Regions from separate parts of the Sphingobium sp. R-21 genome, predicted to be linked through region 3. Evidence: riboswitches for the same ligand, from Rfam matches in the RefSeq annotation. Region 3 holds a riboswitch; each other region holds the start of a gene.
What was found. A riboswitch is a leader RNA that binds a small molecule or an ion and turns the genes downstream of it on or off. The one in region 3 is predicted to bind cobalamin.

Region 1 (5,531 bases), on a different replicon from region 3:
TGCGCGGTCGCCTCGCTCAGCGGCACGATGCGCAGAGTTTCTTCGGGCGTGGAAACGGCGCGGGCGAACAGGATAAGTCGATCCTCGTCGCATTCCTCGCGCAGGATCGTCAGCGCCCGCCCGAAGCCTTCCGGCCGGGAGCGGGATCGCGGATTGTAGAAAGCCATGGCGAAGTCGGCCTGTGCCGCGAGGCGCAGGCGGCGTTCGATCAGCGGCCAGGGCTTCAGATTGTCGGACAGGTTGATGGCGCAGAAATCATGGCCGAGCGGAGCGCCCGCGCGTGCCGCGGCGGCGAGCATGGCGGTGATGCCCGGGAGCACGCGGACATCGACATCGCGCCAGTCCTGCGGGCCTGCCTCCATGGCTTCGAACAGGGCCGAAGCCATGGCGAACACGCCCGGATCGCCCGAAGACACCACTGCGACCCGCCTGCCCTGGGCGGCAAGGGTCAGGGCATGGGCAGCGCGTTCAAGTTCGACGCGATTGTCCGATGCGTGGAGCATGAGGCCCGGTCTTTGCGCCACACGGGCCACATAGGGGATATATCCGATGACGTCGGTTGCCTGCGCCAGTGCATCCGACACCTCTGGCGTGACGAGCGCATCCGCGCCCGGCCCAAGGCCCGCTGCCACGATCCAGCCGGTCATGGGCGGCGGCCCTGTCCATGGATCAGCAGGATCGAGAAATAGGCGGTGACATCGGTCGCCTCTGCCAGCGGCGTGATACGCTGATCCGCCATCGTCGCATATTCGATCAGCCAGGCGCTGTCCTGTCGGCCGGCCGCTTCGATCGCGCGGCGCAGCTTGGGGAGGTTGCGGCCGATCTTCATCACCGCCAGCGCATGGCTGTCACGGATGCGGCGGACGAGTTCCTCTTCGGGCAGCGTCGCCATCAACACGGTCAGGACATCGTCCCCCCAACTGATCGGCGTGCCGCTGGCGGTCCAGGCGCCGGACATGCCGGTGATGCCGGGGACGATCTTCACCGGCGCGGCGAGCCGGCTGTGCAGATGCATGAAGCTGCCATAGAAGAAGGGATCGCCCTCGCAGAGGACGACCACATCCTCCCCGCGCGCGGAGAGTCCTTCCAGATGCGCGGTGCAATCGGCGTAGAAGGCCGAGAGAAGGTCATTGTAGCGGGGATCGGACAGCGGGATTTCCGTCGTCACCGGATATTCCATCGGGAATTCGACCGCATCGGCGCGCAACATGCCCTCCACGATGCTGCGGGCATGACCCGACCGTCCCCGCTTGCGGAAATAGGCGATATGCCGCGCGTCGCGGATCAGCCGGTCGGCACGGACGCTCATCAGGTCCTGGGCGCCCGGTCCCAGGCCAACGCCGTGGATGGTCCCGCCTGTCATTCCGCCGGGCTCGCAATGGCATTGACCGCCGCGACCGTGACAGCGCTGCCGCCAAGGCGGCCCTCTACGACGCAACAGGGGACGGGTTGGGCGTGCCAGAGCGCCTCCTTCGATTCTGCCGCTCCGACGAAGCCGACGGGACAGCCGATGATCGCGGCCGGTCGAGGGCAGGCGGGATCCTCCAGCATGTCGAGCAGATGGAACAGAGCCGTCGGCGCATTGCCGATCGCGACAAGCGCGCCTGCCAGATAAGGCCGCCAGAGTTCAAGCGCGGCGGCGGAGCGGGTGTTGGACATGCGCTCCGCCAGCGCGGGCACTTGCGGATCGTTCAGCGTGCAGAGGATGGGATTGGCGGCCGGCAGGCGCTTTGCGGTGATCCCTTCGGACACCATGCGCGCGTCGCAGAGGATCGGGGCGCCGGCCTGAAGAGCGGCGATGGCAGCTTCTGCGAAGGAGGGAGAAAAGCGGATCCGGGACGCAAGTTCGACCAGTCCCGCCGCATGGATCATGCGCACGGCGATGCGCTCCTCCTCGGGCGAGAAGCGGCCGAGATCAGCCTCCGCGCGGATGATGCGAAAGGACTGCCGGTAGATGGCGGCGCCATCGGTTTCATAGTTTTGGGGCATCAGGGCCTTCCAAAATGGGCGAGGACTTGGTCGGCGGTCATGCCGGCCAACTCCGGCGATGATCCGGCGGGGCCGTTGCGGGACAGGTCGAAGCGGCCCTGCCTGCCGGTGAGAACAAGGTCGGCAGGCACCTGTCGGGCACAGCCCTTGGCGCAGCCCGACACATGCAGGGAGCCATCGACCAGCGGTGCGAGCCGGGTGGCGAGGCTGCGGGTCGCAACGCTGGCCTGCGGGCATGCAGGCGCGCCAGGGCAGGCATCCATTCCGAGCAGCCGGTCAATGGAGAGGTTGTCGGCATCCTCCTTGGCTCCTTCGAGGATCAGGCCGCGCCAGGGGGTGATGCGCACGGCGCAGACATTCCCTTTTTCCGCCAGCGCGATGAGGCTGTCGGCATGGAACTGGCCGAAGGGAATGCCGTGAAACGGGCCGGCTGCCGCCGCCAGCGCTTGGGAAGGCGGGCGGGACGGCGCGGGCGCGACATCCGCAACGGTTGGCAGAGGAGCTTTGTGCCGGGCTGCGCGGCCAGATGCTGCCCCGCCCGTGGCCAGAAACCAGTGGAAAAGGGCGCTCAGGTCGCGAGCCGCGTTTTCGACGCTGGTGGTAGAACCGAGCATCCGTCCGTCCATCCTCAGCAGCAGCATGCCCGTTGCGCTGCGTTCGAAGCGGAAGTCCGCGGGAACAGCTGCCAGACAGGGCGCAGGGCCGGCGTCGATGGCGATCCCGATCTTGGGGGGAAGTTCGGGCATTTCATCAAGATGCTCGATCAGGCTGAGGGCGATGTTTTCCGTGTCGTCCCCTGGCGAGGAATCGGGCGTGAGCAGGACATTGCCGCGAGCCTCACGGCCAGGATCGGGATCGGCGAGGCCAAGAGCGATGAGTTGCCGGAGCAGTGGAGCATGGCTTTGCTCCGCCACGCCGCGAAGCTGGAGCGCGGCGCGGTTGGTAAGGTCGATCAGGCCGTTGCCGTGCGAACGCGCCGCTTTTGCAAGTCCGATGGCCTGCGGCACGGTGAGGCGGCCCAGTCGGGGGCGCACCCGTACCAGCAATCCGTCGCCTGCCGTCATCGGACGCCATGCCGATGGACACCAGCCGCGAACGGCGGCGGACGATGCGCTTTGCGCGTCTGGCAACGAACTTCACCTCCCACGTCGCAACGACGACCGGAGGATGTCCCCCAGCCGCATTCGTCGCCCGTGCGGAGAACCGAGCCGTGACCATCCCCTGGACCATGGCTAGAGCGACCTTTGCGTTCGGCAGGTATCCTGGCTTGCGGGTCGTCGCCTTGGCACGGGCCTTCCCGGATTGCTCCAGTGGCTGGCCATCCCGGATGGGGGGCCGTCCTTGCCTTGCTCGCCGCTTACAGTTGCAGGGACAGCCGCGGATTAGGGAGCATCCTCCCGCACCGCGTTCCCATTTAAGCCCCTCGCGGGGCACCGACGCGATCGATGGAGCGGGCGGAACCCGTTCCAGCAACGCCTCATAGGCGGGGAGGACGGGAAAGGAAAGAGCCGTTCAGCGGCAATCGTCAGCGCGTGACGATCGCGGAATGCCAGTCGGTGCGATGTTCCCAGCCCCGTCTTTCCAGTTCCGGCGTAGCCTCTTCGCTTACAGGATAGCCCAGGCATATCAGCCCGAGGCAGCGCCAGTTGCCGGGAATGGCGAGCATCGCATCCACCGTCGCGGGATCCAGTATCGACACCCAGCCCAGCCCAATGCCGCGCGTGCGGGCGGCAAGCCACAATGTGTGGATGGCCATCACGCAACTGTAGCGGCGCGCCTCCGGCATGGTGATTGCGCCCAGCCTGTGCCCCGTTTCAGTGCCTTCGTCGCAATAGACGGCGAACAGCACGGGCGCTTCGCGCAGACCGTGCAATTTGAGGCTGCGGTAGAGCCGGTCCTCCTCTCCATCGTAGATCTTGCCCGCTCTGGCGATCTGGGCATCGACATGGACGGCGAGATCCTCGCGCAGCCCCGGCGTTTCGATCCGGACGAACCGCCAGGGCTGCGAAAGCCCCACGGACGGGGCGCTGTGCGCAAGGGCGAGCAGCCTTTCCACCTCGCTTTCGTCCAGCGGGTCGGTCAGGAAATGGCGCACGTCGCGGCGCAGGTGGACCAGATCCTCGAAGGCGGCGATGTCGAAGGCGGTGTGTGTCAGAATTCGATTCCCGGCTGGGCCTTCACGCCGCTGCGGAAGGGATGTTTGACAAGCGTCATTTCGGTGACGAGATCGGCCGCGTCGATCAGCGCTTCGGGCGCGTTGCGGCCGGTGATGAGCACATGCTTCATCGGGCTTCTGGCGGTCACGGCTTCCAGGACCTCTGCCACGGGCAGGTAGTCGTAGCGCAGGACGATGTTGAGTTCATCGGCAAGGACCATGTCATAGGCCGGATCGGCGATCATGCGTTTCACCTCATCCCACGCTTCGCGCGCCAGGGCAATGTCCCGGGTCCGGTCCTGCGTATTCCAGGTGAAGCCTTCGCCCATCGGCTTGAATTCGACATTGTCCGGAAACGCATCGAACACCCGTTTTTCTCCGGTGGTCATCGCGCCCTTGACGAACTGGACGACGCCCACCTTCCTGTCATGGCCGATGGCGCGGACCACCATGCCCAGGGCGGCGGTCGTCTTGCCCTTGCCCTTGCCGGTGTGGACGATCAACAGGCCCTTTTCCTGCGTCTTGGTAGCCATGATCCTGTCATGGGCGGCCTGTTTCTTCTTCATCTTTTCGGCATGTTGTTCGGGCGTGCGTTCGATCATTGCGAGGCATCCTTGATTTGGGAGAGAAGCATGGCGGCGCTGTTCGACCGGGGCTTCCAAAGGGCGCGGTCCAGCGCTTCGTGGAGGCGGGCGGCGGTTTCCCGCAGGGCTGCCGGATTGGCCTGCGCCATGAAGGCGCGGACCGTCTCATCCTCCATGAAGGCGGCATGGACGGCGTCGAAATGATGGTCCTTGACGGCATGGGTGGTGGCGGCGAAGGCGAACAGATAGTCGACCGAGGCGGCGATTTCGAACGCACCCTTATAGCCGTGGCGCATCATCCCGGCGATCCATTTGGGGTTGGTGACGCGGGCGCGGACGATACGGCCAATCTCATCCTCCAGCGTGCGGATGACAGGACGTTCGGGGCGGCTGTGGTCGTTATGATAGCTGAGAGGCTTCCTGCCGGAGAGATGCTCGACGGCGGCGGCCATGCCGCCTTCGAACTGATAATAATCATCGCTATCGAGCAGGTCGTGCTCGCGATTGTCCTGATTCTGTATCAGGGCGTCGGCGTCGGTCAGGCGCCGGGCGAAGAGGCTGCGTTCGCTGTCGCCCTCCACCCCGCCGCCATAGGCATGGCTGCCCCAGTCGAGATAGACATTGGCCAGGTCCGACCTGTCATGCCAGATCCTCTCGTCAATCATCGCCTGAAGGCCTGCGCCATAAGCGCCGGGTTTCGACCCGAAGACGCGGCTGCCTGCCCGGCGCAGCGCGACCTTTTCCGCCATGCCCTCCGCGATCAACGCCGCGGTTTCCGCCCGGTGGCGCGCTGCCGCCGGGTT
Region 2 (5,531 bases), on a different replicon from region 3:
GTTCCGGTCCCGATAGGCCGCGGTGCCAAAGGCGATCGCCGCCGCGGAAACGGGCCATTCTCCCATCATCCGGCGCACCTGCGCGACAACCGCCCGCGGTCCGAGCAGAAAGCCCAGCCTCACCCCGGCCAGCCCGAAGAACTTGCCGAAGGACCGCAACAGGATCAGCCGCCGTTCGTCCCCCACCATGCCCGCCAGGCTGCATGCCGGCACGGCGTCCGCATAGGCCTCGTCAACGATCAGCCATCCGCCGGCATCTTCCAGCCGATCAAGCCATTGCAGCAGGCGGGCTGGCGGCAGGATGCGGCCATCGGGGTTGTTGGGATTGGCCAGCAGCAGCGCCATCGCTTCGCGGGGCGGCTCCTCCCCTGCGCGCATGGGGGCGCCCTGGGTGAAAATCTCCCCATGGGTGCGATAGCTGGGCACCAGCCAGCGGCCGGGCATGTCCAGCATCCGTCCGACCAGCCGCAATCCCGCCTCGCTGCCCGGCAGGGTGCAAAGATTGTCGGGATGAACCCCGAAGCAGGCCGCCGCCATTGCCTCCATCGCCGCCAGATCATGCGGATCGGGCAAATGCCGCCAGTCGACGGCCAGATGATCGCCCCCCGGCCATGTGAACGGGCTGATCCCGGTTGAAAGGTCGATCCAGTCATCGCCGCCATAAAGGGCGCGCGCGTCGGCCAGGCGGCCGCCGTGGGATGTGAAGGCGCTCATCGCGCCGACACCATCGCCAGCAACAGCGCGCTTTCCAGTAATTCGATGCCCGCGCCATGCCCGTCACCTGAAATGCCGCCGATCCGGGACCGCAACCATAGTCCCCAGAGCGGAATCAATGGGATCGCCGCCAAAAGGGCGGGTTCCCGAAGACACGCCACCAGCGCCAGCATCGACCAGAGGACACATGGTTCCGGCCGCCAGCCTGCGCGAAAGCGGCTCGCCAGCCCTTCGTGAAGCGGCGGCAACCAGCGCGTCCAGAATAGCGGTCCGATACGCGCCACCATCGCCACGACAGCGAGCATCCAAAGTGGAAAGCTCTCCAACCACGATCGCAACAGCACCAGCTTGACCAGCAGTTGCAGACCGATGGCGACCGCGCCGAAGCTGCCGATATGCGGATCGGCCAGCACGGCGGACAGGCGCGTTCGGTCGCCATGCGCTGCCCCTGCCGCATCTGCTATATCGCCCAGTCCGTCGAGATGTAGCGCGCCGGTCACCGCGACCCATGCCACCAGTCCGGAAAGAGCGCCCACCCATGGATCGATCCGCATCCCCAGCCCGGCGCCGCCCGCCACGATCAGGCCCACCGCGATGCCGGTTGCGGGTAACCAGCGGATCGCGGCCGCGAAGTCCCGCTCATCCACATTCAGGGCGGGCAATGGCAGGCGCGTCATTAATTGCATGGCCAGGACCAGCCGCTTCATGTGATCAGGCCCATAATCTGTGCCGACCGGCTCTCCGGCCAAACCCGCAGGCTCAAAATCGCGCCATAGGGCAGATCCACCGCCCATCCCTGCCTCACGTCAAAGCCGCACAGCACGGCCAACGCCGCCCGCATCGCCCCGGCATGGCAAACCACCAGCGCCGGCTCCCCAGATGCGCTCAGCGCCTCGCCGATCCGGGTGCAGAGGCCAGTCCAGCTTTCCCCACCCGGCGGCGGGAAGCGATCCGGATCATCCCAAAAGCGCGCCAGGTCGTCCGCCGGAAGGCTCGTCGGGTCTGTCCCCTCCCAATCCCCGAAATTCAACTCCCGCCAGCGCGCATCCACCCGGTGTTCGATTCCGCGCTCCGCCGCGATGACGGCGCCCGGCACTCGCGCTCTGGCGAGGTCCGATGTCACCAGTCGGGCGAAATCCAGCCCCCGCGCCCGCTCGACGCAGAGGGCGATGCCCTCCGTTTCCGGCGGTGCGTCCAGATGACCGAGCAGACGCCCGGCAAGCTGCGGCGCGCCATGCCGCATCAGATGGAGGGAAAAGGCGCTCACAGGGCGCTGGCCACCGCGGCTTCGGCAAAGCTCGCCATGTCCTGATGCGCGGCAAGGGCGGAGCGGACGATCTGCGCCGCTACCGCCGCACCGCTTCCCTCGCCCAGCCGCATGTCGAGCCGCAGCAAAGGTTCCAAGGCCAGCGCAGCCAGCAGTCGCTGATGCCCCGCCTCCGCCGACAGATGGGCCGCCAGGCAGTGGTCGGTGATCGCCGGATTGTCCCTCACTAGCGGCGCGACGGCCGCGCAACAGATAAACCCGTCCAGCATCACGGGAACGCGCCGCATCCGCGCCGCCAACACCGCTCCGGCCAGCGCCGCGATCTCTCGCCCGCCCAATCGCCGCAGGGTTTCGAACGCATTGATGCACTGCCCCCCATGCACGGCGAGTGCCCGTTCCACCGCACCGGCCTTGCGTATCAATCCCTCGCCGTCCACGCCCGTGCCGCGCCCGATCCAATGCTCCGCCGGACCGCCGAATGCCTGGGCGCAGAGCGCCGCGGCCGGCGTGCTGTTGGCAATGCCCATTTCGCCCAGCAGCAGCAGGTCCAGCCCCGCTTCCACCACCGCCGCCCCCGCATTGATCGCGGCCAGGCAGTCGGCCTCGCTCATGGCGGCCTCGACACAGATGTCGCCTGTCGGCCTGTCCAACTCGATCGCGACCACGGTCAGTTCCGCGCCGCAGGCCTGGGCCAGCGCATTGATCGCTGCTCCGCCATGATGGAAATTCGCCACCATTTGCGCCGTCACCTCGGCGGGATAGGCGCTGACCCCCCGCGCGGCCACGCCATGATTGCCCGCGAAGATCGCGGCGCGGAGGCGCTCCGCCACAGGCCGCTCCCGGCCCTGCCAGCCCGCCATGAACAGGGCGATTTCCTCCAGTCGCCCCAGGGAACCGGCGGGCTTCGTCAATATGGCCTGCCGCGCCGCTGCGGCATCGATGAACTCTGCTTCCGGAGCCGGCAAATCCTTCAGCGCCGCGGCAAAGGCCGTGCTGTCGCTGAACCGGATCATGAGCAGACAAAGCCTTCGGGCGGCGTCCGGACGATGAAATGCCCCTTCACGCCCTGCGGCCAGTCGGCATAGCGCACCACGCCCTCTTCGCTTTCGGCATGGCGCACGGCATAATCGAGGATCGCGCGCGCGGCGTCCTCATCCGGGGCGAAATCGCCCAGCACATAGCCGACCTTGCCGGTCCCGCGCACATGCACCGTGCAGTGGCGCTGGCAGGCGAAGAGGCAGGGCATGTCCTGCACGGCAATGCCCGCATAGGCGGGATCGCCGTCGCGTATCTTCTGCATCGCCTGCACCAGCAGGGCGCCGCCCCGCCGCCCCGCTCCATCCTCCCGTTGTTCCGCCGAAAGGCGACAGGTCGAACAAACGACCACCGAAGCCCCAGGCTCCACAGGCCGCAACATCAGCGATGGCCCCGCGAAAAAGTCATATCATATCCTCCAGCCCCGACGGCATATGCCCTGTCGGGAACCGCGCGGGAGAGGACTGGCCGGCATCGGGCAGGCGATAGAACTCCCCTGCGCGGCCGCGCCGGCAAGGCGATGACTGTCGCTCGGCGAGGATATCCCCGTTCGTCCGGCACACCCTGTCCGGCCGAAGAACGACCGCGTCAGGCAGGTCTCCTGGCTCGCGGGTCGACGCTTTCCGGCCGCCTTCTCGAAACCTCTGGTTCCAATGGCGCGATGGCTGGATCGCTCGCCGCTTACAGTTGCAGGGGCAGCGCGGGCGTTCCACCCGACTTCCCTTTTCATCCCCTCACGGGGAACCTGTCGCACTGGCGCTGATAAGACTGCATTCGCCCGATCGCAAGGTCGTAAAAGGACAGAGTTAACACGTCCGCACCTGCGCTCGATTTGCGATGGTTACACTTCTCTTCACTCGCCCGAACTGCTATCATCGGACGCAAAGAGGGAGAGGAACCATGGCGATTCTGACGCGATGGATGGATTGGTTCTGTCAGTTGTTCGCATGCACGGCTGAAAATGAAATGCGGGTCAACGGCCTGATTGCACATGTTTCTTCCGACAGCGACGATCGTTAACATCCCATAGCGAACGCGGCCTGTCGAATTCGTCGCCGTGGATGGAACGGCGAGTCTCTTTCGCGTGTATTATGGCCATGCTGGCCAATGATTTCGGTACCACGCTCGTCCGCCTTTTGCTCGCAACCCTGCTGGGCCTTGCGCTGGGATTTGAGCGGGAACGTCACGGCCATGATGCGGGCCTGCGTACCCATGGACTGGTGTCGCTGAGTTCGGCGATGCTGACTTTGTCAGCACTGGAACTGGCGGAAGCCCATCAGGACAGCGATCCGATCCGCGTCGTTCAGGGTCTTGCCCAGGCAATCGGCTTCATTGCGGGCGGCCTCATCTTCGTGCGCGGCGGCGATGTGCGCAACATGACCACGGCCGCCAGCCTGTGGATGGCGGCAGCCGTCGGAATCACGGCAGGGGCCGGCCAATATGTACTCGTGCTTGCAGGATCGCTGATCGCGCTGGTCCTGCTGTCCCTGCTCCTCCTGATCGAAAAGCGCATGGGTCGGCGCGAGAAGAAGGCGGACGATCCGGAAAGCGGTTCCGTCACCATGCCCAATCGCCGGGGGTCGGCAGTCCCCAAGCGTGACGGCTGAAGGGCTCCTCCGCATCGCCGCCTTTAGTGACCCCCAACGTTGCGCGCATGGTCGCGATAGGGGAAGAGACAAGCGATGTGGGCGGAAACCCTTGTTGCGATTCGTGCCATGATATGGCGCAGGGTCCGCTCCCGAACCGCTTGAGGAAAGAGCAATGAGCAAGGATATCATCATCGCCGGCTATGCCCGGACCCCGATGGGTGGCTTTCAGGGCGCACTTTCGGGCGTTTCCGCGCCGGAACTGGGCGCCGTGGCGGTAAAGGCGGCGGTCGAGCGTTCGGGTGCCGCGCCGGAAGCCATTGACCGCATCTATATGGGCTGCGTCCTGCCCGCCGCGCTTGGGCAGGCGCCCGCCAGACAGGCGGCGCTCGGCGCAGGTCTTCCACAGTCCGTCGAAGCGACCACCGTCAACAAGATGTGCGGTTCCGGCATGCAGGCGGCGATCATGGCCGCCGAAGCGCTGAGCGCGGGAACCGTGGACATCGTCATTGCGGGCGGCATGGAGAGCATGACCAATGCCCCCTATGCCCTGCCCAAGCATCGTTCCGGCGCGCGCATCGGCCATGACCGGATCATCGACACGATGATGATGGACGGGCTGGAGGACGCCTATGACCGCGGCAAGCCCATGGGCGCCTTTGCCGAGGATACGGCCCGCGACTATCAGTTCACGCGCGCGGAAATGGACGCCTATGCGGTTGAGAGCCTCGCTCGCGCCAACGCCGCGATCGCCAGCGGCGCCTTCGCTGGGGAGGTTGTTCCGGTGACGGCCCGGACGCGCGGCGGCGAAGTCCAGGTCGACAAGGACGAGCAGCCCGGCAATGCCAGGCCCGAGAAGATTCCTTCCCTGAAGCCTGCCTTTGCCAAGGACGGTGCGATCACGGCGGCGTCCTCTGCCTCCATCTCGG
Region 3 (5,531 bases):
TCCTCATGGCCTTGCTGAAGGCCGCTGAAGCCCATGGCTTCCGGCAGATGGTCGCCGTCATCGGCGGGGGTGAACCTGCCTCCGTAGCGCTCCACGCGTCCTGCGGTTTTGAGCATGTCGGTCGCCTCACCGGCATGGGCTGGAAGGCAGGCCGCTGGCTCGACACGGTTTACATGCAGCTTCCCTTGGGCGGCGGCATCGCGACCGCGCCGGCTGCTTCCGGGAAGGACTGACGACCATGTCGCTGTTCGAACGCTATCTCTCGCTGTGGGTGGCCCTGTGCATCGCGATCGGGATCGGTCTTGGCCATTTGCTCCCGAGCGCCTTCGAGACCATCGCAGCGCTGGAGATCGCCAACGTCAACCTCGTCGTTGCGGGGCTGATCTGGTTGATGATCATCCCGATGCTGCTGCGGGTCGATTTCGGCGCGCTGCATAGCCTTCGGCAACACTGGCGCGGTATCGGCGTCACCCTTGTGGTGAACTGGGCGATCAAGCCATTCTCGATGGCGCTGCTCGGGACGTTCTTCCTCCGCTATTTGTTCGTCCCGATGCTGCCGGCAGGCGCATCCTCGTCCTATATTGCGGGCCTGATCCTGCTGGCCGCAGCGCCATGCACGGCAATGGTCTTCGTCTGGTCGAACCTTGTCGACGGTGAGCCGAACTACACATTGAGCCAGGTGGCACTGAACGACTTGATCATGATCTTTGCCTTCGCACCGCTCGTCGGCCTGCTGTTGGGCGTGGCATCAATCACCGTGCCGTGGAACACACTGGCGCTGTCGGTGGGGCTCTACATCGTCGTCCCGGTTATCATCTCCCAACTGCTCCGCCGAGCGCTTCTTCGCGGCGGCGAGAAGGGACTTCAGCATTTCCTGTCCGCCATCAGCCCGATCAGCCTTGCCAGCCTGCTGCTGACGCTGGTGCTGCTGTTCGGCTTCCAGGGTGAGCAGATCATCCGGCAACCGCTGGTGATCGCGCTGATTGCCGTGCCGATCCTGTTTCAGGTCTATCTCAACGCCGGCATCGCCTACTGGCTCAGCCGCCGTTTCGGCGTGGCGTGGTGCGTCGCCGGCCCTTCGGCGCTGATCGGCGCCTCCAACTTCTTCGAACTGGCTGTGGCCGCCGCCATCAGCCTCTTTGGGCTCAGTTCCGGCGCCGCGCTGGCAACGGTCGTAGGCGTGCTGGTGGAAGTGCCGGTGATGCTGTCCATTGTCGCCTTGGTAAAGCGAACCCGTCCCTGGTATGAGAAAGCCATTGCCGCATGAGATTGCGTGAACTCACCGCCCCCGATCATCTGCCTGCCTTGGACAAGGCCTTTGCGCTGGCTCGTCCCGCCGCTGGCCTTGGCCCGGACCAGCCGCCTCTGCGCTTTCTACTGCTCTACGGCTCGCTGCGAGAGCGCTCCTTCTCTCGCCTCGCCGTGGAAGAGGCCGCCCGCCTGCTGCAATATTTCGGTGCTGAGACGCGGATCTTCGATCCCAGCGACCTGCCGCTGCCAGATCAGGTGGCGGGAGACGATCACCCTGCGGTGCATGAATTGCGCGAGCATGCGCTGTGGTCGGAAGGCATGGTCTGGTGCAGCCCGGAACGGCACGGCCAAATCAGCGGCATCATGAAGACGCAGATCGACCACCTGCCGCTCCAGATTCGCGGGATGCGGCCGACGCAAGGGCGGACGCTTGCAGTCATGCAGGTGTCCGGCGGCTCCCAATCGTTCAATGCCGTCAACACGCTGCGCCTGCTGGGTCGCTGGATGCGGATGTTCACGATCCCCAACCAGTCGTCGGTGGCGATGGCTTACAAGGAGTTCGACCAAGACGGCCGGATGCGGGCGTCGAGCTACTACGAGCGCATCGTCGATGTGATGGAGGAATTGGTCCGCTTTACGGTACTTATGCGACCGCATGCGGCGCAACTTGTGGATCGCTATTCCGAGCGCAAGGAAGCCGGAATTTCGGTTGATGCCGAGTCTGACCATTCGGCAGTCGCGATAGCGCCGCAATGTTGATTGACGGCTAGCAGCCCGGCACGGCGAAAATCAGGATCAGCAACCATGGCATCCGGCTGTACGACGGACTCAGCCGGGTTCTGGCCCATACTCGCGATATCCCGTGTCCTGTTGTCGCTGGTTAAGCGCCTGGTTCTCATGCGGATATCGGCCATCTCGCCTTGGCTCGGTCTCGCGGCGGCGTGAGATTAGGCTCTTGCGGAGCATTGACCCTCCCGCTAACGCACCTCTGCCCGGGACGATGGCTTCATCGTCCCGGGCATGATCGCGCCGGTGCCTCGAAAGAGGCTTAAAAGGGAACGCGGTGAGGATGGCTCCGGCCATCCAAATCCGGGGCTGTCCCTGCAACTGTAAGCGGCGAGCGCGATGCATATCGCTTCCTCCAGTGTGAGGAGGCAGCCACTGGACCGGACGCTAAATCCTGCGAGGTCTGGGAAGGCCGTGCATCAAGCTATGACCCGCGAGCCAGGAGACCTGCCAGCGTCTGGTCGCTCTTGCCCGGTCCAGGGGATGGCCAAGGCACGGTATCTTTCCGTTTGAGCGACGAACGGGCGGTGGAGGCCGCATCGGTTCGCGTGGCGGTCGCTCTATGGCGTCCGGCTGCTGACGTGCGCCGACCGTCGCTGGCGGCACGTCTCCACCCGAATGTCGCGTGACGCCGGGAAGACATGCAATGGAATGGAAAAATGTAGGATTTTGGCTGGCCACCGGGCTGGCCGCCACCACGACGCAGCAGGCCGGCGCGGAAACCGCCGCGGACAGCTCAGCCGAAATCATCGTGTCGGGCGTTCGGCCGGGAGCATTGCTCCAAGAGACGGAAACCGGATCGCGCCTGGGGCTGACCGCGCTCGAAACGCCAGCCAGCGTCGCACAGATTGATGGCGACGCGATCCGCGCTCGGGGCGATCTGGACATAATGTCGGCCGTAACCCGTGCACCGGGCGTCACCACCTCCGCCAATCCGGGCAATGGCGGCACGGCCCTGTCGCTGCGCGGCTTTTCCGGTCAGGGTTCAGTGCTGCAACTGGTTGATGGTGTCCGGCTGTTCCCGGTCGCGGGCACGATCACCTTCCCCACCGATCCGTGGAATGTCGAGCGGATCGAATTGCTGAACGGCCCCGCCTCCGTGCTCTACGGACAGGGCGCACTGGGCGGCGCGGTGAACATCATCACCAGATCCCCCAATGCCGAACGCACCGAATTTGACGCGGAAGCAGGATATGGCTCGCAGGATAGCTGGCGCGCGGCGGCAGGTGTCGGTGGACCGCTGGGCGAGATGCTCTCCTACCGGATCGACGCCAGCTACCGGGCGTCGGACGGGTATGTCGACCGTGGCCATTCCAAGAGCCTCGCGCTCTCGGGTGCGCTGCGCTTCCGGCCAAGCGACAGCTTCACGCTCACCCTGCGTAACGACTATGGCAATCAGCGGCCGATGGAATATTTCGGCACGCCACTGATCGACGGGGCGTTGGTGAAGGACAACCAGCGGCGCAACTATAATGTCGCCGACGCCAGCCTGCACTATCGCGACAATCGGACCACGCTGACCGCCGACTGGACGGTGGCCGAAGGCATCACCCTCTCCAACGCCGCCTATCGCCTTACCAGCAAGCGTCTGTTCAAAAATCTGGAGAGCTATTTCTACAATGACGACACCGGCTTGATCAACCGAATGGACAATCTGGGCATCTTCCATGACCAGACCCAATATGGCGATCAGGCGACCATCCGCATTAGCAAGCCGATTGCGGGCCTGAAAAACGATCTGGTCGTCGGCTTCGACGCCAATCTCATCAAGCTCACTTATTCCAATGATTTCGGATCGGACCCACAGGAGGATGCTGTCGATCCCTTCGACTTCGATCCGGGCCTGTTCTACGACACGCAGGGCATCGCGCCCCGCTATCGCACGCGGACCAACGAATATAGCTTCTTTGCCGAAGACCGCTTGGCGCTGACCGATCAGCTTTCGGTGGTCGCAGGCATCCGGCACGAGCGTGACAAGGTGCAACGCTGGAACATCGTCTATAACCCGGACGGCAGCACCAGCGAGGTCAATGCCTTTCCCAATGGTGCGACCAATCGGAAATTCCGCAACACCACTTGGCGGATCGGCGGCGTCTATCGGCCGACCTCCAATATCTCGTTCTATGGGCAATATTCGACCGGCGTAGATCCGCTCGGCACGCTGACCACCTTCACCACCAATGCGACCCAGTTCGCCTTCACCAACGCGACCGGCGATCAGGTCGAGGGCGGCATCAAGGCCATGTTCCTCGATGGCAAGGGCAGCGCCACTCTGGCGGCCTATCGTATCGTCAAGAAGAAGCTGGTGGCGCAGCAGACGCCGACTAGTCCCATAGAACAGATCGGCCAGCGGTCCGCCAAGGGTGTGGAGGCTTCGGTGACGCTGCAACTGACCGACCGCTTCGGCATCGACGCGAATGGCACAGTGCTGGACGCTAATTTCGATGACTTCATCAGCGGCGGCACCAGCTATACCGGCAACACGCCACCCAATGTGCCTGAAGTAGCGGCGAACCTGTCCGTCTATTGGGCGCCCATTGACGCGCTGCGGGCCAATGCCAGTTTGCGCTATGTCGGCCGGAGCTTCTCGGACAACGCCAACAGCCACCGGGTGCCGGGCTATGCCGTGGTGGATGCGGGGTTGACCTATGCGTTCACCCCCAATCTCGCGGCGAACCTGCGGGTCTATAATCTCTTTGACAAGGATTATGCGACCACCACCTATAATGACGAGCAGTGGATATTGGGCCGCCCCCGTTCCATCGACATTTCGGTGACGGCTCATTTCTGACGCACGCGCCCGGTGGCGTCATCGCGGCAAGCGATGGCTGTATCTGACCCATCGCTGGCTGGGCATAGTGACATGCCTGTTGCTGGCGATGTGGTTCCTGTCGGGCATCGTCATGATGTATGTGCCTTTCCCGTCGCTGACCCAGCAGGAGCGGCTGGCGGGATTGGCACCCATCGACTGGAAGCAGGTCCATGGGAGTGTTCAGGCCGACGCCGTGTTGCAACAAGGGTTGGACGGTCCCGTCTGGCTGCACGACGGGGCGGCGGCGGCAATGAGCGGGCGCGCCATCGCTCCTGTCACGGCTCGCCAGGCTGGCGGCATCGCTGCCGCGTTCGGCAAAGCGCCTGCCTCCGCCGTGGATCTGATCGAGCGGGATCAATGGACGGTTGGCAGCGGGTTTAACCGCTATCGGCCATTGTGGAAGGTGACGCTCGACCGGCCGGATGGGTTGGTCCTCTACATCGCATCGACCACCGGAACGGTGGTGCTGGACACGAACCGCACAGAGCGGTTCTGGAACTGGCTCGGATCGGTTCCCCACTGGATTTATCCGACCGTGCTGCGTCAGGACCAGCCACTGTGGAGGCAGGTGATCCTCTGGACCTCCGGGGCAAGCATCATAGGGGCGGTCAGCGGCATGTGGATCGGGGTGCTGCGTATGCGGCTGCGCCGCCGCTACAAGGGCGGGCGGATTTCGCCCTAT
Region 4 (5,531 bases), on a different replicon from region 3:
CCAGTTCCTGCTCCAACGCCACCAGGCGGTCCGGCTCCACCAGGTCGGTCTTGTTGAGCAGGACGAGGTCGGCACAGGCGAGTTGATCTTCGAACAATTCCTCGATCGGGCTGTCATGATCCAACGTGGGGTCCGCAGCACGGGCGGCCGCGAGCGCGACTTCGTCATGGGCGAAGCGGCCGGCGGCGAGCGCGTCGGCGTCGATCAAGGCGATGACGCCGTCGACCGTGGCCCGCGTCCGGATGTCGGGCCATTGGAACGCCTTCACCAGCGGCTTGGGCAGGGCAAGGCCGCTGGTCTCTATGATGATGTGATCAGGCGGGACAGGGCGATCGAGCAGTTTCTGCATGGTCGGCAGGAAATCGTCGGCCACGGTGCAGCAGATGCAGCCATTGGCCAGTTCGATGATGTCGTCATCCGGGCAGGCTTCGTCGCCGCACCCCTGAACCAGCGTGCCATCGACGCCCACATCCCCGAATTCATTGATGATAAGGGCCAGACGACGGCCGCCGGCATGCTGGATGAGGTGACGGATCAGCGTGGTCTTGCCGGCACCCAGAAAGCCGGTGATGACGGTTGCAGATACCTTTTTCATGCGGGATTTCCTTGCGGTTGGTGGCCAGCGGCGGGGATGAGTTCGATCTCGTCGAAGCCCTTCCAGCGATAGAAGGCCCAACTCGCCAGCCAGCAGGCGGCGAACAGGCCGATGATGATGAAGCCAAGGCTGTTGAAATGGGCGCCCAAATCGGCGGCGAGGGTCCAGATGCCGCCGCTGAGGCCGAGCTTGTCGCCCAGCAGCGCCGCCGCCTCGATCCCGCCGATCAGCAGCGCGACCAGAGCCGACATCAGCGTTATGGTGATATTATAGTAGAGTTTGCGGATCGGTTTCACGAACGCCCACTGATAGGCGCCCATCATCAGCGCGCCGTCCGTGGTGTCGATCAACGCCATCCCCACCGCAAAGAGCAGGGGGAAGATAAGGACGGTCGCGATGGAAAGGCCGCTGGCGGCCTGGCCGGCGGAAAGGCCCAGAATGGCAACCTCTGTCGCGGTATCGAAGCCCAGACCGAAAAGAAAGCCGAGCGGCGCCATGTGCCAGCTTCGCGTCACCAGCCGGAAAAGCGGGCGGAAAAGGTGCGACAGGAGACCCCGATTGCCCAGAAGAATGTCCATATCTTCATCGATATAGGCGCCACCCCTTCGAACATGATTGAAGGTCTTGAGCACGGATCGCAGGATGACCAGATTCATCGCCGCAATGGCAAGGAGGAAGGTCGCGGACACCAGCGTCGCAATGGTGCCGCCAATGGCTCCTGCGGCTTCGACGCGGCTGAGGGCATTGGCGGCGAATGCGATGAGGACAGCGGCGATCAGCACGATGCCGCTATGGCCGATGGCGAACCAGAAGCCGACCGTAAGGGGCCGCTGGCCGTCCTGCATCAGCTTGCGGGTCACATTGTCGATGGCGGCGATATGATCGGCGTCGACGGCATGGCGCAGGCCCAGGCTCCAGGCAAGCACCGCCGTACCGAGCATGACGGGATCGCCCGCGAAGATGGTGAAGGCCGCGATCCAGGCGGCCAGATTGGCGGCGATGAGACCGGCGAACATGCCGGTGGCGCGGCGACGCAGGCCGCCAGGAGGCGCCTGCATCGATGCCTGCGCATCGGAGGAAATGGTCATCGGACGGTATCCCGTCGGCGTCTGCGAAACCGGACGGAAACCGCCTTCATGCCGGACGGACGCTCTTGCGCCCGGCATGCGGACAGCAGCTCCCGCTGCGAGAAGCGTCGCTCAGACGGAGGACCGTGCCGCGGCCATCCCCTGGACCAAGGCAAGAGCGACCAGACGCAGGCAGGTTTCCTGGCTTGCGGGTCACGGCTCGGCGCATGGCCTTCCCAGGCCTCGCATGGTTTAGCGTCCGGCCCAGTGGCTGATCATCCGGCGCTCCGGAGGATCGCTATGCGTCTCGCTCACCGCTTACAGTTGCAGGGACAGCTGCGGATTCATCACCGCATTCCCTATTAAGCCCCTTGCGAGGGCACCGGCGCGATCATGAAGACCAACCGAAACCGATCTTCACGGCCGTGCATAGAGGCTGGGAAAAGAAATGGGAAGGGGCGCTTCATCGGCGCCTTCATCAGCGGTCGTTCCCTGATGAGGCATTGGGCGATGACCTCCGTCATGGCGCGGTGGCGCATCGGCTGTCGCTGGAGGTGATTCCGGTCGACCGGCATTCTTCGAGCAGGGTATCGAGGAACGCCAGGCCGGTGGGCGACAGTTCCCGATCGTGGATCAGCCAGAGCGAACTCATGACCGGCAAGTCGAACGGGCGGTTGACCACATTGTCAAGGTGCAGCCGCGCCATTGACAAGGGTATGACCGTAGGCCCGAACCCCGCCGAAACCAGGCCCAGCAGGGTGGCCAGGCTGCGGGCTTCATGGGAGATTTTGGGGACGAAGCCAGCCTCCGTGCAAAGGGCCCGGAAATGTTCCGTGAAGCCTGTGCCATTGGGTGCGCCGTACAGGACCAGCGGTTCATCGAAAAGGTCGGCAATCCGGGGTGGGGCCGCCCTTAGCGCCAGCGGATGATCCGCGCGCAGCGCCAGCACCATCTCTTCCTTGAGCAGGCATTGCGACAGCAAGCCATCAGACAGCGTCAATGCCGTGAAATCACGCAAGATTCCAAGATCGAGCTGGCGGCTGGCGACCCCCTCTATCTGTTCGTCGCGGCCCTGTTCGCGCAGGATCAGTTCGACGTCCGGATGGGCTTTGCGGAAGCGGTAGAGCGCGCGCGCGATCGGCGGCACGAAGGGTCCGGACGTAGTGAAACCCAGCCCCAGCCGCCCGATCTCCGCACGCTGCGCCATGCGCGCGATCTGTGCTGCGCGGTCGGCCTGGGCAAGCGTCCTGCGGGCTTCCGGCTCGAACAGCCGGCCCGCCTCCGTCAGGCGCACCTTGCGGCTGGTGCGATCGAACAGGCGGACGCCAAGCTCCTCCTCCAGGGCGCGGATTTGCTGGCTGAGCGGCGGCTGGGATATGCCGAGGCGAAGCGCGGCGCGGCCAAAATGCATCTCTTCAGCGACGCACAGGAAATAACGAAGGTGGCGCAGGTCCATATTATCATGTCGTCAAAGATATCGATCATGCCATATTATATATTAGACGTGGAATGTCCAAGGGCGCATGGGCGTTTTCGAATGCGGCGGTGTCCCATGACCGTCGGGCGGATGTGCGCGGGCTATGCCCCCTCATTGCCGCAGCACTCCGCCCATGGTCGGGGATGTCGTCGCATTCTTGGGCGCATTGTCAGGCAGGCCGGTCACGGACAATCGCCTGAAAATGCGAAAAAAAGATATGCGCATTTCCTGGCGCTGTTCGTCACTGTCCCAGAAGGCGAAAAATATATCCGGAGAGGTCGCGTTTCATGTGCGGCGGGGATCACCTGGCGGCGCTTGCGTGGAGTCGTGAATGATCGATATCGTCAAGGTTGCCCTGCATCGTCCGCTGACCTTCATCGTAATGGCAATCCTGATCGCGATCGGCGGGGTTCTGGCGGCCGTGCGCACCCCGGTCGACATCTTCCCCAACATCCGCATCCCGGTGGTGGCCGTTGCCTGGCAATATGCGGGCCTGTCGCCGGAGGACATGGCGAACCGCATCGTCAATCCCTATGAGCGGGTGCTGACGACGACGGTCAATGATATCGACCATATCGAGAGCCAGTCGCTTCAGGGTATCGGCGTCATCAAGATCTATTTCCAGCCGGGCGCCGACATCCGGACCGCCACGGCGCAGGTGACATCGGTGTCGCAGACCGTCCTGCGCCAGATGCCGCCGGGAATTACGCCACCGCTGATCCTGAACTATAGTGCGTCGACCGTTCCCATCCTCCAGCTTGCCCTGTCGGGAAAGGGGCTGTCGGAACAGCAATTGTTCGACATGGGCATGAACCAGGTCCGCCCGCCCCTGATCACGGTGCCCGGTCTTGCCATGCCATTCCCGTCCGGCGGCAAGCAGCGGCAGGTTCAGATTGACCTCAACCCGCTGGCGCTTCAATCGAAGGGTCTGTCGGCGCAGGATGTGGGCGCTGCCATCGCGGCGCAGAACCAGATCAACCCGGCCGGCTTCGTCAAGATCGGCGAAACGCAATATAGCGTGAAGTTGAACAACGCCCCGTCCTCCATAGAGGCTCTGAACGACCTGCCGGTCAAGGTCGTGAACGGCGCGACCATCACCATGCGGGACGTCGCGCATGTTCGCGACGGCAGCGGCCCGCAGCAGAATATCGTGCATGTCGAGGGCAGCCGGTCGGTGCTGCTGACCATCCTCAAGAACGGCGCGACCTCCACCCTGGCAATCGTGGACGGCGTCAAGCAGAAACTGCCGCAGATTGCCGCGGGCCTGCCCGACGCGCTCAAGATCCTGCCCATCGGCGACCAGTCGCTCTTCGTGAAGGCAGCCGTGGAAGGCGTCATCCATGAAGGCGCGATCGCCGCGGCGCTGACGTCGTTGATGATCCTGCTGTTCCTGGGATCCTGGCGTTCGACGGTGATCATCGCCCTGTCGATCCCGCTCGCCATATTGGCCGCTATCGCGGCGCTGGCGGCTTTCGGCCAGACGCTGAACGTCATGACGCTGGGCGGCCTGGCCCTGGCGGTCGGCATATTGGTCGACGATGCGACCGTGACCATAGAAAATATCAACTGGCATCTGGAACAGGGCAAGGGCGTGATCGAAGCCATATTGGACGGCGCGGCGCAGATCGTGACGCCAGCCTTCGTATCGCTGCTGTGCATATGCATCGTTTTCGTGCCGATGTTCTTCCTGCCCGGAGTTGCAGGCTTCCTGTTCGTGCCGATGGCCCTGTCCGTCGTATTCGCGATGATTGCGTCCTTCATCCTGTCGCGGACGCTGGTGCCGACCATGGCGATGTATCTGCTGAAGCCCCATGTCGAGGGGGGCGATATGCACCTGGCCGGGGCGCCCGCTTCCCGCAATCCGCTGGTCCGGTTCCAACGCGGGTTCGAAAAGCGCTTCGAGAAGACCAGGCGCGGCTATGTCGGGCTGCTGCACCGGGCTCTCCATGCGCGCAAGCCCTTCCTGCTGGGCTTCATGGCCATCGTGCTGCTGTCCTTCGCGCTGCTGCCGATGCTGGGCAGCAATTTCTTCCCCTCGGTCGATTCCGGCCAGATCGCGATGCATGTGCGCGTACCGGTGGGGGCGCGGATCGAAGACAGCGCCGCGCGCTTCGATCGTATCGCGCGGGAAGTCCGCTCGATGATTCCGGCGGAGGAACTCGCCTCCATCACGGACAATATCGGCCTGCCGGTAAGCGGCATCAACACCATCTACAACAATAGCGGCACCATTGGCCCGCAGGATGGCGACATGCTGATCGCCCTGACGAGGGATCACCGGCCGACCGACGAGATTGTCGCGAAGCTGCGGCGGGAATTGCCCCGTCGCTTCCCCGGAACGAGCTTCGCCTTCCTGCCGGCCGACATCACCAGCCAGATCCTGAATTTCGGC

Region 1: another riboswitch for cobalamin. It lies ahead of ACN9MX_RS19985 (cobalamin biosynthesis protein CobG); the one in region 3 lies ahead of ACN9MX_RS06965 (TonB-dependent receptor).
Region 2: another riboswitch for cobalamin. It lies ahead of ACN9MX_RS19855 (DUF1636 domain-containing protein); the one in region 3 lies ahead of ACN9MX_RS06965 (TonB-dependent receptor).
Region 4: another riboswitch for cobalamin. It lies ahead of ACN9MX_RS20010 (HoxN/HupN/NixA family nickel/cobalt transporter); the one in region 3 lies ahead of ACN9MX_RS06965 (TonB-dependent receptor).

The regions. Positions count from the first base shown of each region.
Region 1 is NZ_CP184375.1:1,174,960-1,180,490, forward strand. It holds gene cobJ (precorrin-3B C(17)-methyltransferase) at 1-647, opposite strand, end outside; gene cobI (precorrin-2 C(20)-methyltransferase) at 644-1,363, opposite strand; gene ACN9MX_RS19980 (precorrin-8X methylmutase) at 1,360-1,989, opposite strand; gene ACN9MX_RS19985 (cobalamin biosynthesis protein CobG) at 1,989-3,053, opposite strand; cobalamin riboswitch at 3,224-3,442, opposite strand; gene bluB (5,6-dimethylbenzimidazole synthase) at 3,515-4,144, opposite strand; gene cobO (cob(I)yrinic acid a,c-diamide adenosyltransferase) at 4,141-4,746, opposite strand; gene cobN (cobaltochelatase subunit CobN) at 4,743-5,531, opposite strand, start outside.
Region 2 is NZ_CP184375.1:1,148,821-1,154,351, reverse strand. It holds gene ACN9MX_RS19875 (threonine-phosphate decarboxylase) at 1-714, opposite strand, end outside; gene ACN9MX_RS19870 (adenosylcobinamide-GDP ribazoletransferase) at 711-1,421, opposite strand; gene ACN9MX_RS19865 (histidine phosphatase family protein) at 1,418-1,981, opposite strand; gene cobT (nicotinate-nucleotide--dimethylbenzimidazole phosphoribosyltransferase) at 1,978-2,994, opposite strand; gene ACN9MX_RS19855 (DUF1636 domain-containing protein) at 2,991-3,398, opposite strand; cobalamin riboswitch at 3,591-3,780, opposite strand; gene ACN9MX_RS19850 (MgtC/SapB family protein) at 4,108-4,623, shown strand; gene ACN9MX_RS19845 (acetyl-CoA C-acyltransferase) at 4,778-5,531, shown strand, end outside.
Region 3 is NZ_CP184374.1:1,474,319-1,479,849, forward strand. It holds gene ACN9MX_RS06950 (GNAT family N-acetyltransferase) at 1-233, shown strand, start outside; gene arsB (ACR3 family arsenite efflux transporter) at 239-1,267, shown strand; gene arsH (arsenical resistance protein ArsH) at 1,264-2,010, shown strand; cobalamin riboswitch at 2,265-2,506, shown strand; gene ACN9MX_RS06965 (TonB-dependent receptor) at 2,684-4,828, shown strand; gene ACN9MX_RS06970 (PepSY domain-containing protein) at 4,896-5,531, shown strand, end outside.
Region 4 is NZ_CP184375.1:1,183,912-1,189,442, forward strand. It holds gene cobW (cobalamin biosynthesis protein CobW) at 1-595, opposite strand, end outside; gene ACN9MX_RS20010 (HoxN/HupN/NixA family nickel/cobalt transporter) at 592-1,683, opposite strand; cobalamin riboswitch at 1,837-2,064, opposite strand; gene ACN9MX_RS20015 (LysR substrate-binding domain-containing protein) at 2,183-3,118, opposite strand; gene ACN9MX_RS20020 (efflux RND transporter permease subunit) at 3,471-5,531, shown strand, end outside.